Regions from separate parts of the Streptomyces sp. NPDC002742 genome, predicted to be linked through region 1. Evidence: riboswitches for the same ligand, from Rfam matches in the RefSeq annotation. Region 1 holds a riboswitch; the other holds the start of a gene.
What was found. A riboswitch is a leader RNA that binds a small molecule or an ion and turns the genes downstream of it on or off. The one in region 1 is predicted to bind thiamine pyrophosphate.
Positions count from the first base shown of each region.

Region 1 (4,936 bases):
AGGGCGATCAGGAACCCGAAACCCACGGTCACCGCCGAGACGCCGAGCGGCAGCATCAGCAGCGCGTCGAAGCCCCGCATGAGACGGCCGGCGCGCCGGGTGAGGGCCGCGGCGGCCAGACCGCCGATCAGTACGGCGATGGCGGTGGCGGCGAGCGCGTACTCCAGCGAGTTGCCGACCGCCTCGATCGGGGCGACGAGGAAGACACCTCCGTCGTCGTGGGTCAGCGCCCGGTAGTAGCTGAATCCCGGTGCGCCGAGGGACCGCTGGACGAGGACCGCGAGCGGCAGCACGAGGAGGACCGCGATGCTCGCCAGCACGCCCGCGAGGAGCCCCCACTGCCCGGCCCCGCGCGGCCTGCGCGCCGTCGTCTCCGGGGCCACCAGACGCAGCGCGGTCTCCCGGCGGCGTACGGTCGCCGCGTGCACGGCGAGGATCGCCCCCACCGCCACGAACTGGACGATCGTGAGCACCGCCGCCGTCGCGAGATCGAAGATCTCGGAGGTCTGCCGGTAGATCTCGACCTCGAGGGTCGAGAAGGTGGGGCCGCCGAGGATCTGCACCACACCGAACGAGGTGAAGGTGAAGAGGAAGACCATGAGTGCGGCGGCGGCCACGGCCGGCCCGAGCGCCGGCAGCGTCACCCTGCGCCAGGCCGCGAAGCGGGAGGCGCCGAGCACGCGGGCGGCCTCTTCCTGGCGCGGGTCGAGCTGCGACCAGAGCCCGCCGACGGTCCGTACGACGACCGCGTAGTTGAAGAAGACATGCGCCAGCAGGATCGCCCACACCGTGGTGTCCAGGCGTACGCCCCACAGCTCGTCGAGCAGCCCGCCCCGGCCGACCAGCGCGAGGAACGCCGTGCCGACGACCACGGTCGGCAGCACGAAGGGCACCGTGACCACGGCCCGGAGTATCTGCTTGCCCCTGAAATCGAAGCGCGCGAAGACGTACGCGCCGGGGAGCGCCACCAGGAGCGTGAGCGCCGTCGAGGCGAGCGCCTGCCAGGTGGTGAACCACAGCACGTGCCGGATGTCCGGCCGGGTCGCCACGTCCCAGATCCGGCCGAGCTGCCATCCGCCGTCCCCGTGGAGCCCGCGCGAGACGATCGCGGCCACGGGGTAGGCGAAGAAGACCGCGAAGAACGCGACGGGCAGGGCCATCAGCGCGAACCGCGTCACGCCCTGCCCGCGCGCCTTTCCCGAAGCCTTGCCGTCCTCGCCGGTCCCGCCGCCCTCGCCGACCCCGTCGGCCCGGTCCGCGCCGTCCGCGCCGTCGGCTACTTCAGTACGAGCGAGGTCCACGACTTGACCCACTGGTCGCGATCGGCGGCGATCTTCGCGGGCGCCAGGATCTCGGGATCCTTGGCCTGCGGACCGAACCGGGTGAACTCCGCCGGCACCCGCGCCCCCTCACGCACCGGGTAGACGAACATGTTGAGCGGCATGTCCTCCTGGAACTCCTTGGTCAGCAGGAAGTCCAGGAACGCCTTGCCGCCCTTGGCGTTCTTGGCGTGGCTGAGCAGACCCGCGTACTCCACCTGCCGGAAGCAGGTGCCGGCCGCGACCCCGGTCGGGGCGGTGGTGGGCTTCGGCTTGGCGTAGATGACCTCGGCGGGTGGCGACGAGGCGTACGAGACGACGAGCGGGCGGTCGGCCTTGGCCTTCTTGCCGCCGGCGGAACCGGAGAACTCGTCGTTGTACGCCTGCTCCCAGCCGTCCACGACCTTCACCCCGTTGGCCTTGAGCTTCTTCCAGTAGCCCTGCCAGTTGTCGTCGCCGTAGTGCGCGGCGGACCCGAGCAGGAAACCGAGGCCGGGCGAGGACGTGGCGGCGTTCTCGGTCACGAGGAGATTCTTGTACGCGGGCTTGACCAGGTCGTCGAAGGACTGCGGCGGCGCCAGCTTGTGCTCGCTGAAGTAGGCCTTGTCGTAGTTGACGCAGATGTCGCCCGTGTCGATGGGGGTGACCCGGTGCTTGTCCTGGTCGGTCCGGTACTCGGGCATGACCAGGTCCGCGCCCTTGGCCGCGTACGGCTGGAACAGCCCGTTGTCGAGCGCGCGGGAGAGCAGGGTGTTGTCGACGCCGAAGAAGACGTCGCCCTGCGGGTTGTCCTTGGTCAGGATCGCCTTGTTGACGGCCTGCCCGGCGTCGCCGTCCATGAGGACGCGGACCTTGTAGCCGGACCGCTTCTCGAAGTCCTTGAGCACGCTCTTCGACACGAGCCACGAGTCGTGGCTGACGAGCGTGATCGTCTTCGAGTCGCCCGAGCCGGCGGTGTCGGACGAGCCGCACGCGGACAGCGCGGGCAGCGCGACGAGACCGAGCCCGACGGCCAAGGCCGCGAACCGCCTGCCGGCGCTGGTGGTGGTGCTCACTGATTCCTCCTGGGTGACCAGGAAGAGACGCGGCCCCGCCCGGGACCTCTGACGGTTCCCGGGCAGGGCGCAACAGCTTGAGTAATGACCGAACTTCCTACCCAGAATGACCTGGGCAAGGTTCAGAGGGTCTGCGGTCTGTCCCGCACTCTCAGCGCTGTGGCGCTCCCCTGTCGGAATATGAAGATGTCGGAATATGAAGGCGTACTGACCCGACTCAGACTACCGCTCGGTCGCGGCGAGCTGACCACACGCTCCGTCGATCTCCTGGCCCCGGGTGTCCCGGACGGTCACCGGCACGCCATGGGCCGCGATGGCCTCGACGAAGGCCTTCTCGTCCTCGGGCCGCGAGGCGGTCCACTTCGAGCCCGGGGTCGGGTTCAGCGGGATGAGGTTGACATGCACGGGCTTGCCCTTGAGCATCCGCCCGAGCCGGTCACCACGCCACGCCTGGTCGTTGATGTCCCGGATCAGGGCGTACTCGATCGACAGGCGCCGCCCGGACTTCGCCGCGTACTCCCACCCGGCGTCCAGCACCTCGCGCACCTTCCACCGCGTGTTCACGGGTACGAGGGTGTCGCGCAGCTCGTCGTCGGGAGCGTGCAGGGAGATCGCGAGCCGGCACTTGAAGCCCTCGTCGGAGAACCGGTTGATGGCGGGGACCAGCCCGACCGTCGACACGGTGATACCGCGCTGCGAGAGCCCGAGCCCGTCCGGCTCGGAGTCGGTGAGGGCCCGGATCGCCCCGACCACCCGCTTGTAGTTGGCGAGCGGCTCGCCCATCCCCATGAAGACGATGTTGCTCAGCCGCGCCGGACCGCCGGGGATCTCGCCGTCGCGGAGCGCCCGCATACCGTCGACGATCTGGTGCACGATCTCGCCGGTCGACAGGTTCCGGTCGAGGCCGGCCTGTCCGGTGGCGCAGAAGGGGCAGTTCATCCCGCAGCCCGCCTGCGAGCTGATGCACATGGTCACCCGGTCCGGGTAGCGCATCAGCACGGACTCGACGAGCGTGCCGTCGAAGAGCCGCCACAGGGTCTTGCGGGTGGTGTCCTGGTCGGTCGACAGATGCCGTACGACCGTCATCAGCTCGGGAAGCAGTGCCTCCTGGAGCTTGCCGCGCGAGGCGGCCGGGATGTCCGTCCACTCGGCGGGGTCGTGCGCGTACCGGGCGAAGTAGTGCTGCGAGAGCTGCTTGGCACGAAACGGCTTCTCACCGATCGCGGCAACAGCCTCTTTGCGCTCGGCAGGCGTGAGATCGGCAAGGTGCCGCGGCGGCTTCTTGGCTCCGCGCGGCGCTACAAAGGTGAGTTCTCCGGGCTTAGGCATGGCTGTACCAGTGTCGCAGATCGAATGGTGTGACCTGGGGCCCGAACGGTGGGGTGGTGGCCGTCGCTCCCCCGGGTCCGTCCTCGGGCCGCCGCGGGACGGCCCGAGGGCGCCCATGAACGCCCTGGGGGACACCCGCGAACGGCCTACCGGCCACGAGCCGGCCCACTGCGAGCCCCGCGGGGACCCGGGGCCCGGTGGACCCGGCAATCCCGGCCGGCCCCGCGGACCCGCAATCCCGGCCGGCCCGGCAGACCCGGGACCCGGGTTCCGAAGTCCGGCCGGCCCCGGAACCCGGCCCGAGCACCCTCGGTCTCGGTCAGGCGAACTGGCCGGGACGGTAGCTGCCCGCCGGCTGCTGGACGATCACGTTTCCGCGGTTGAAGGCGTTGATGATCGAGATGCAGCACACCAGGGCGGCGAGTTGCTCCTCGTCGTAGTACTTGGCGGCGTTCGCCCAGCACTCGTCCGTGACACCGCCGGCCGCGTCGGCGATCCGCGTGCCCTGCTCCGTCAGCTCCAGGGCGGCCCGCTCGGCGTCGGTGAACACCGTCGCCTCGCGCCAGGCCGCGACCAGGTTGAGGCGCACCGAGGTCTCCCCCGCGGCGGTGGCGTCCTTGGTGTGCATGTCGGTGCAGAAACCGCAGCCGTTGATCTGGCTGGCGCGCAGCTTCACCAGCTCCTGCGTCGCGGCCGGCAGGGTGGAGTCCTCCAGCGCCCTGCCGGCCGCGACGATGTGCTTCGTGAACTTGGCCGCGACCGGGCTGGCGAAGAGGTTCAACCGAGCTTCCATGGTGGGCTCCTGTGTCGTCGTTCGTGGTTACACCCCTTCGACGGAACAGCTCCGCACGATGTGACACGGCTCCATGTGACCTGCGTCTCCCACCACGAGCTCAGGGTTCGCCGTCACAGGACGACAGGCGGGATGCTGCGGTGGAGTCGCACCAAGGCCTAGAATCGAATATGTGTACGAAAAAGCGTCCCGCCTGGAGTACCTGCGCAGTGTCCGCGCCTGGCTGCTCCGGCAACTGCGCCGCACCGACGACACCATCGCCGAGCTGGAGCGCCAGGAGGTCGCCGCCACTCGCGCGGCCCGCACGTCGCCCCCGCCGCCGCGCGATGGAAGGTCGCGACGCGACGGACAGGCGGCGCCAAGGCCACTCCCGACGCCGTCCACACGGGCGACTGCGGGATGGCCGGGAAGAACACGAAGCCACTCGCACGTGAGCAGGC
Region 1 is NZ_JBIAQF010000016.1:96,531-101,466, reverse strand. It holds gene ACFYW8_RS27665 (ABC transporter permease) at 1-1,301, opposite strand, end outside; gene ACFYW8_RS27660 (thiamine ABC transporter substrate binding subunit) at 1,277-2,374, opposite strand; TPP riboswitch at 2,451-2,556, opposite strand; gene rlmN (23S rRNA (adenine(2503)-C(2))-methyltransferase RlmN) at 2,597-3,703, opposite strand; gene ACFYW8_RS27650 (carboxymuconolactone decarboxylase family protein) at 4,023-4,496, opposite strand; partial or broken gene ACFYW8_RS27645 (DUF6233 domain-containing protein) at 4,665-4,936, shown strand, end outside.

Region 2 (4,936 bases), on a different contig from region 1:
TGTCGAGGACGATCTGCTCGGTCTCCTTGACCGTGCCGGCCCGCGTGGAGCCACCGGCTCCGTAGGTCACGGAGACGAAGTCGGGCGCCACGGCCTCGACCCGCCGCAGGGCGTTCCACAGGTTCCGCTCGCCCTTGGGGGTCTTCGGCGCCGAGAACTCGAAGGAAAAGGTCTGTTTGCCGGTCGCGAGCATGTCGCGCACGGTGCGTGCGCGATCAGTCCTGGTGGAAGCAGATCCGAGGGCCATACTCGCAGGTTAGCCAGAGGGCGTCGGCCCCCCAACCGAACCGCTGGCATTTGTCCGATCTGTCGATTTCTTGTCCACCCCTCGGACACGCGCGGACACGCACGGGCACCCCTGGACAGCCTTGGGCAGCGGCCCTGCCGCGAGGCTCCGTGCGGGCGGCCGCCGCGTCTACGCCCCGCGCAGCCGCTTCGCGAACTCCGCCGCCGCCGCGCCCGGGTCGTCCGCCTCGGTGATCGCCCGTACGACGACGACGCGGCGGGCGCCCGCTTCGAGCACCTCGTCGAGCCGGCCGAGGTCGATGCCGCCGATCGCGAACCAGGGGCGGTCCGTGCCGAGCGCGGCCGTGGCGCGGACCAGGTCCAGACCGGGTGCGTGCCGGCCGGGCTTGGTGGGGGTGGGCCAGCATGGGCCGGTGCAGAAGTAGTCCACGCCCTCCTGGACCGCGGCGGCCGCGGCCTCGTTCGCGGCGTGCGTGGAACGGCCGATGAGCACCTCGTCACCGAGGATCGCGCGGGCCGCGGGAACCGGGAGGTCCCCCTGGCCCAGGTGCAGTACGTCGGCGCGGACGGCGTGCGCCACGTCCGCCCGGTCGTTGACCGCGAGGAGCTTGCCGTGCCGGGCGCAGGCGTCCGCGAAGACCCGGAGGTGTTCCAGTTCCTCCCCCGCCTCCATGCCCTTGTCGCGCAGCTGCACGATGTCGACGCCGCCCGCCAGGACCGCGTCGAGGAACCCGGCGAGGTCGCCCTGCCGCCTGCGGGCGTCCGTGCACAGGTAGACGCGGGCGTCGGCGAGCCGGCCCTGTCTGGTCGTGGCGGCGTTCTCGGGCATTCGTGGATCCCCCGTTGGTCGGTGCGCGGGGAGTGCGGCGGCCGGGATGGTCCCGCCGCCGCGCTCCCCGTGCCGGACGGTCGCGTTCAGGTCAGACGGCGAGCGCCTGGGCGCGGCGCTTCACCTCCGTGCCGCGATTCTCGCTCAGAGCCTGCGCGGGGGTGCCGGGCAGGCTCGGGTCGGGGGTGAAGAGCCACTCGAGGGCCTCTTCGTCGGAGAAGCCGTCGTCCCTCAGGAGCGTCAGGGTGCCGGCCAGGCCCTTGACGACCTTCTGCTCGTCCGCGTCGATGAAGTCGGCGGGGACGTGCAGCGCGCGGTTCTCACCACGGCGTACGGCGATCAGCTGGCCGTCCTTGACCAGCTGCCGGACGCGCGTCACCTCGATGCCGAACTGTTCGGCAATATCGGGGAGGGTGAGCCAGGCGGGGACGAGAGCATCGATCTTTGCGTCAATCTCGGTCACGGGACAAGCCTGCCATCCCGGACCGACAGTCGGAAGCCAAGGGCGTCCGACCTGGGGTGACGGATCAGGCCGTGGCGCCCTTCAGCGGCCTCGACGGGTCCGCGAGCAGCTCCGGATCCATGAGGGCGCCCGCCTCGATGAGCCGGCGGCCCTGGGCGAGATCCCTCGGGCGGCCCACCGCCAGGAGGGCGACCAGACGGGTCTCGCGGAGCCAGCACACCGACCAGGAGGCACCCGAGGGGTCGCCGCGCCACGCCAGGGTGTCGTCGGGCGCGTGGTGGCCGACGTACTGCACGAAGCGGCCGAACTGCTCGGACCAGAAGTACGGCACGGGGTCGTAGGCGGCGGGCGCCTCTCCGACGATGTTCAGGGCGACCGTGCGGGGGCCCTGGAGGGCGTTGTCCCAGTGGTGGACGAGGAGCCGGTCCTCGTAGCGTCCCGACGGGAAGGAGGCGCAGTCGCCGACCGCGTAGACGTCCGGCAGGGAGGTGCGCAGGTGGTCGTCGGCGACGATCTCGCGGTGGGCGCCGAGTTCGATGCCGGAGCCGGCGATCCAGGCGGTCGCGGGCCGCGCCCCGATCCCGACCACGACGGCGCCCGCGGGCACCCGGGAGCCGTCGTCCAGGATCACCGCGCCCGGCTCGATGCGCTGCACGCGCGCGTGGGTGCGCAGCGTGGCCCCGCTGTCCGCGTACCAGGCGGCCATCGGGGCGGCCACCTCGGCGGGCAGGGCGCCGGCGAGCGGCCGGTCGGCGGCCTCGACGACGGTGACCGCGCAGCCCGCCTCGCGGGCGGCCGTGGCGAACTCGGCGCCGATCCAGCCCGCGCCGACCACCACGATGTCGTGCTGCCGGGTGAGAACGGGACGCAGCCGGTCGGCGTCGTCCAGGGTGCGCAGCAGATGCACTCCGGGCACGCCTTCGGCGCCGGGCAGCTGGATCGGTTCGGCGCCGGTGGCGACGACCAGGACGTCGTACGGGACGGGCCCCGCGGCCGTGTCCAGTTCGTGGTCGCCGGGGCGCACGCCGAGCGCCTCGCGGCCGAGCCACAGGTCGATGTCCAGTGCCTCGAAGTCGATGTCGAAGGCGGAGCCCTCGGCCTTGCCCAGCAGGACGGCCTTGGACAGCGGCGGCCGGTCGTACGGCTGATGCGGCTCAGCGCCGATCAGCGTGACGGTGCCCCTGAAACCCTGCTCGCGCAGGGCGACCGCGGTCTGCACCCCGGCCATGCCCGCGCCCACCACGACGACCCGCCGTGCCGTGGGCCCCTGCGACTGAGACCGTGCCTGCGTCTGCTCACTCACCTGATCACCATAGACACCTGACCGTTCGTCAGTCAGCGGACGTGCTCGGTGACCTGTTCCACACGGCTCGTCTCGCGCAGCTCTTCCACCACGCTCGTCCCCGCGCCCTTCCGCGACTCCCACGTCCAGGTCTCCTCCAGCCGCACGCGTCCGTCGGGCAGTTCCACGACGAGGGACACGCAGTGGCCCGAGGCGGTGGTCCCGTCGCGCTTGAGCTGTACGTACCGGAAGTCGAGGCGGTCGCCCTCACGGGTGCCCACGAGGTGCCCGCGGACGATGTCGCCGCCCGCGTAGTCGGCCCAGACCGTGCCGTCCCGCTCGTGGTAGGCGAACCGGGTGCGGGTGCCGACCTGGCCCGGCGCCTGGTCGGCGACGGGGGCGAGGACGAGGCCGTCGAGCGGTCGTGCCATGGGCGGAGGCTCCCTTACTGAGACGGAGCGGGGCGGGCTAGGGTGGCCAACGTAAAGCACTCGCGGGAGCCCGGACGCACCGGGCTGAGAGGGAGGCTGGGGCGGCCTCCGACCGTACGAACCTGATCCGGGTCATGCCGGCGAAGGGAGGGGCTGGACGCCCATGTCGCCCACGCGTTCGTCAGACGTCCTCGTCATCGGGGGCGGAATCATCGGTCTGGTGACGGCCTGGCGGGCCGCGCAACGCGGGTTCACCACCGCGCTCGTGGACCCGGAGCCGGGGGGCGGGGCCGCCCAGGTCGCGGCCGGAATGCTCGCCGCCGTCACGGAACTGCACTTCGGCGAGGAGACCCTGCTGGGTCTCAACCTCGCCTCCGCGCGCCGCTATCCGGACTTCGCCGCCGAACTGACCGAGGCGACCGGCCAGGATCTCGGATACCGCCGGTGCGGCACGCTGGCCGTCGCGCTGGACGCCGACGACCGCGCCCACCTGCGGGAACTGCACGCTCTGCAGGTCCGGTCGGGGCTGGAGTCGGAGTGGCTGAGCGGTCGTGAGTGCCGCCGCCTGGAGCCGATGCTCGCACCGGGCGTGCGCGGGGGTCTTCGGGTCGACGGTGACCACCAGATCGACCCGCGGCGCCTCGCGGCAGCCCTGGTCACGGCGTGCGAGCGGGCCGGAGTGGTCCTGCACCGGACCTGGGCGGAGCGCCTGGCGCTCGCGGGGGACCGGGCCGCGGGAGTGGTCACCACGGACGGCACCGAACTCACCGCGGGCCAGGTGGTGCTCGCCGGCGGCAGCCTCAGCGGGCGGCTGGCGGGCGTCCCCGACGACGCCCGGCCGCCGGTGCGCCCGGTCAAGGGGCAGGTGCTGCGATTGACCGTGCCCCAGCGGTACGCGCCCTTCCTCAACCGCACCGTGCGGGCCGTGGTGCGCGGCAGTCACGTCTACCTCGTGCCGCGCCGGAACGGCGAGCTCGTGGTCGGCGCGACCAGCGAGGAGCTGGGCTGGGACACCACCGTGACGGCGGGCGGCGTCTACGAGCTGCTGCGCGACGCCCACGAGCTGGTCCCCGGGATCACCGAGCTGCCGCTCACCGAGACCCGTGCCGGGCTGCGCCCCGGCTCCCCCGACAACGCGCCGCTGCTCGGTCCGACGGCACTGGACGGACTGCTGCTGGCCACCGGGCACTTCCGCAACGGCGTGCTCCTGACACCCGTCACCGGCGACGCGATGGCCCATGCCCTCGCCACCGGCGAACTCCCCGCCGAAGCCCGCCCCTTCACGCCCCTGCGCTTCGGCGCCACCGCCCTCACGGAGCAGCCCGCATGAACATCGTCGTCAACGGGGAGCGGCAGCGGATCGCCGCGGGAACCGCTCTCGACGCGCTCGTCGCGACGCTCACCCCGGCACCGGCCGGAGTGGCCGCCGCCCTGAACGAAACCGTCGTCCCGCGCGCGCAGTGGTCGTCCACCTCCCTCACCGAGGGCGACCGCGTGGAAGTCCTCACCGCCGTCCAAGGAGGCTGACCCATGGCCGACGATCCCTTCGTCCTCGGTGGTACGGCCTACGCTTCCCGGCTGATCATGGGGACGGGCGGTGCGCCCAGCCTCGACGTGCTGGAGCGCTCCCTGGTGGCGTCCGGCACGGAGCTGACGACGGTCGCGATGCGGCGCGTGGACGCGTC
Region 2 is NZ_JBIAQF010000008.1:306,933-311,868, forward strand. It holds gene metF (methylenetetrahydrofolate reductase [NAD(P)H]) at 1-247, opposite strand, end outside; gene thiE (thiamine phosphate synthase) at 416-1,075, opposite strand; gene ACFYW8_RS17100 (Rv2175c family DNA-binding protein) at 1,167-1,538, opposite strand; gene ACFYW8_RS17105 (NAD(P)/FAD-dependent oxidoreductase) at 1,603-2,841, opposite strand; gene ACFYW8_RS17110 (hypothetical protein) at 2,874-3,251, opposite strand; TPP riboswitch at 3,304-3,417, shown strand; gene thiO (glycine oxidase ThiO) at 3,415-4,581, shown strand; gene thiS (sulfur carrier protein ThiS) at 4,578-4,778, shown strand; gene ACFYW8_RS17125 (thiazole synthase) at 4,782-4,936, shown strand, end outside.
Region 2: linked by a shared signal. The riboswitch ahead of thiO (glycine oxidase ThiO) and the one ahead of ACFYW8_RS27660 (thiamine ABC transporter substrate binding subunit) in region 1 are both predicted to bind thiamine pyrophosphate.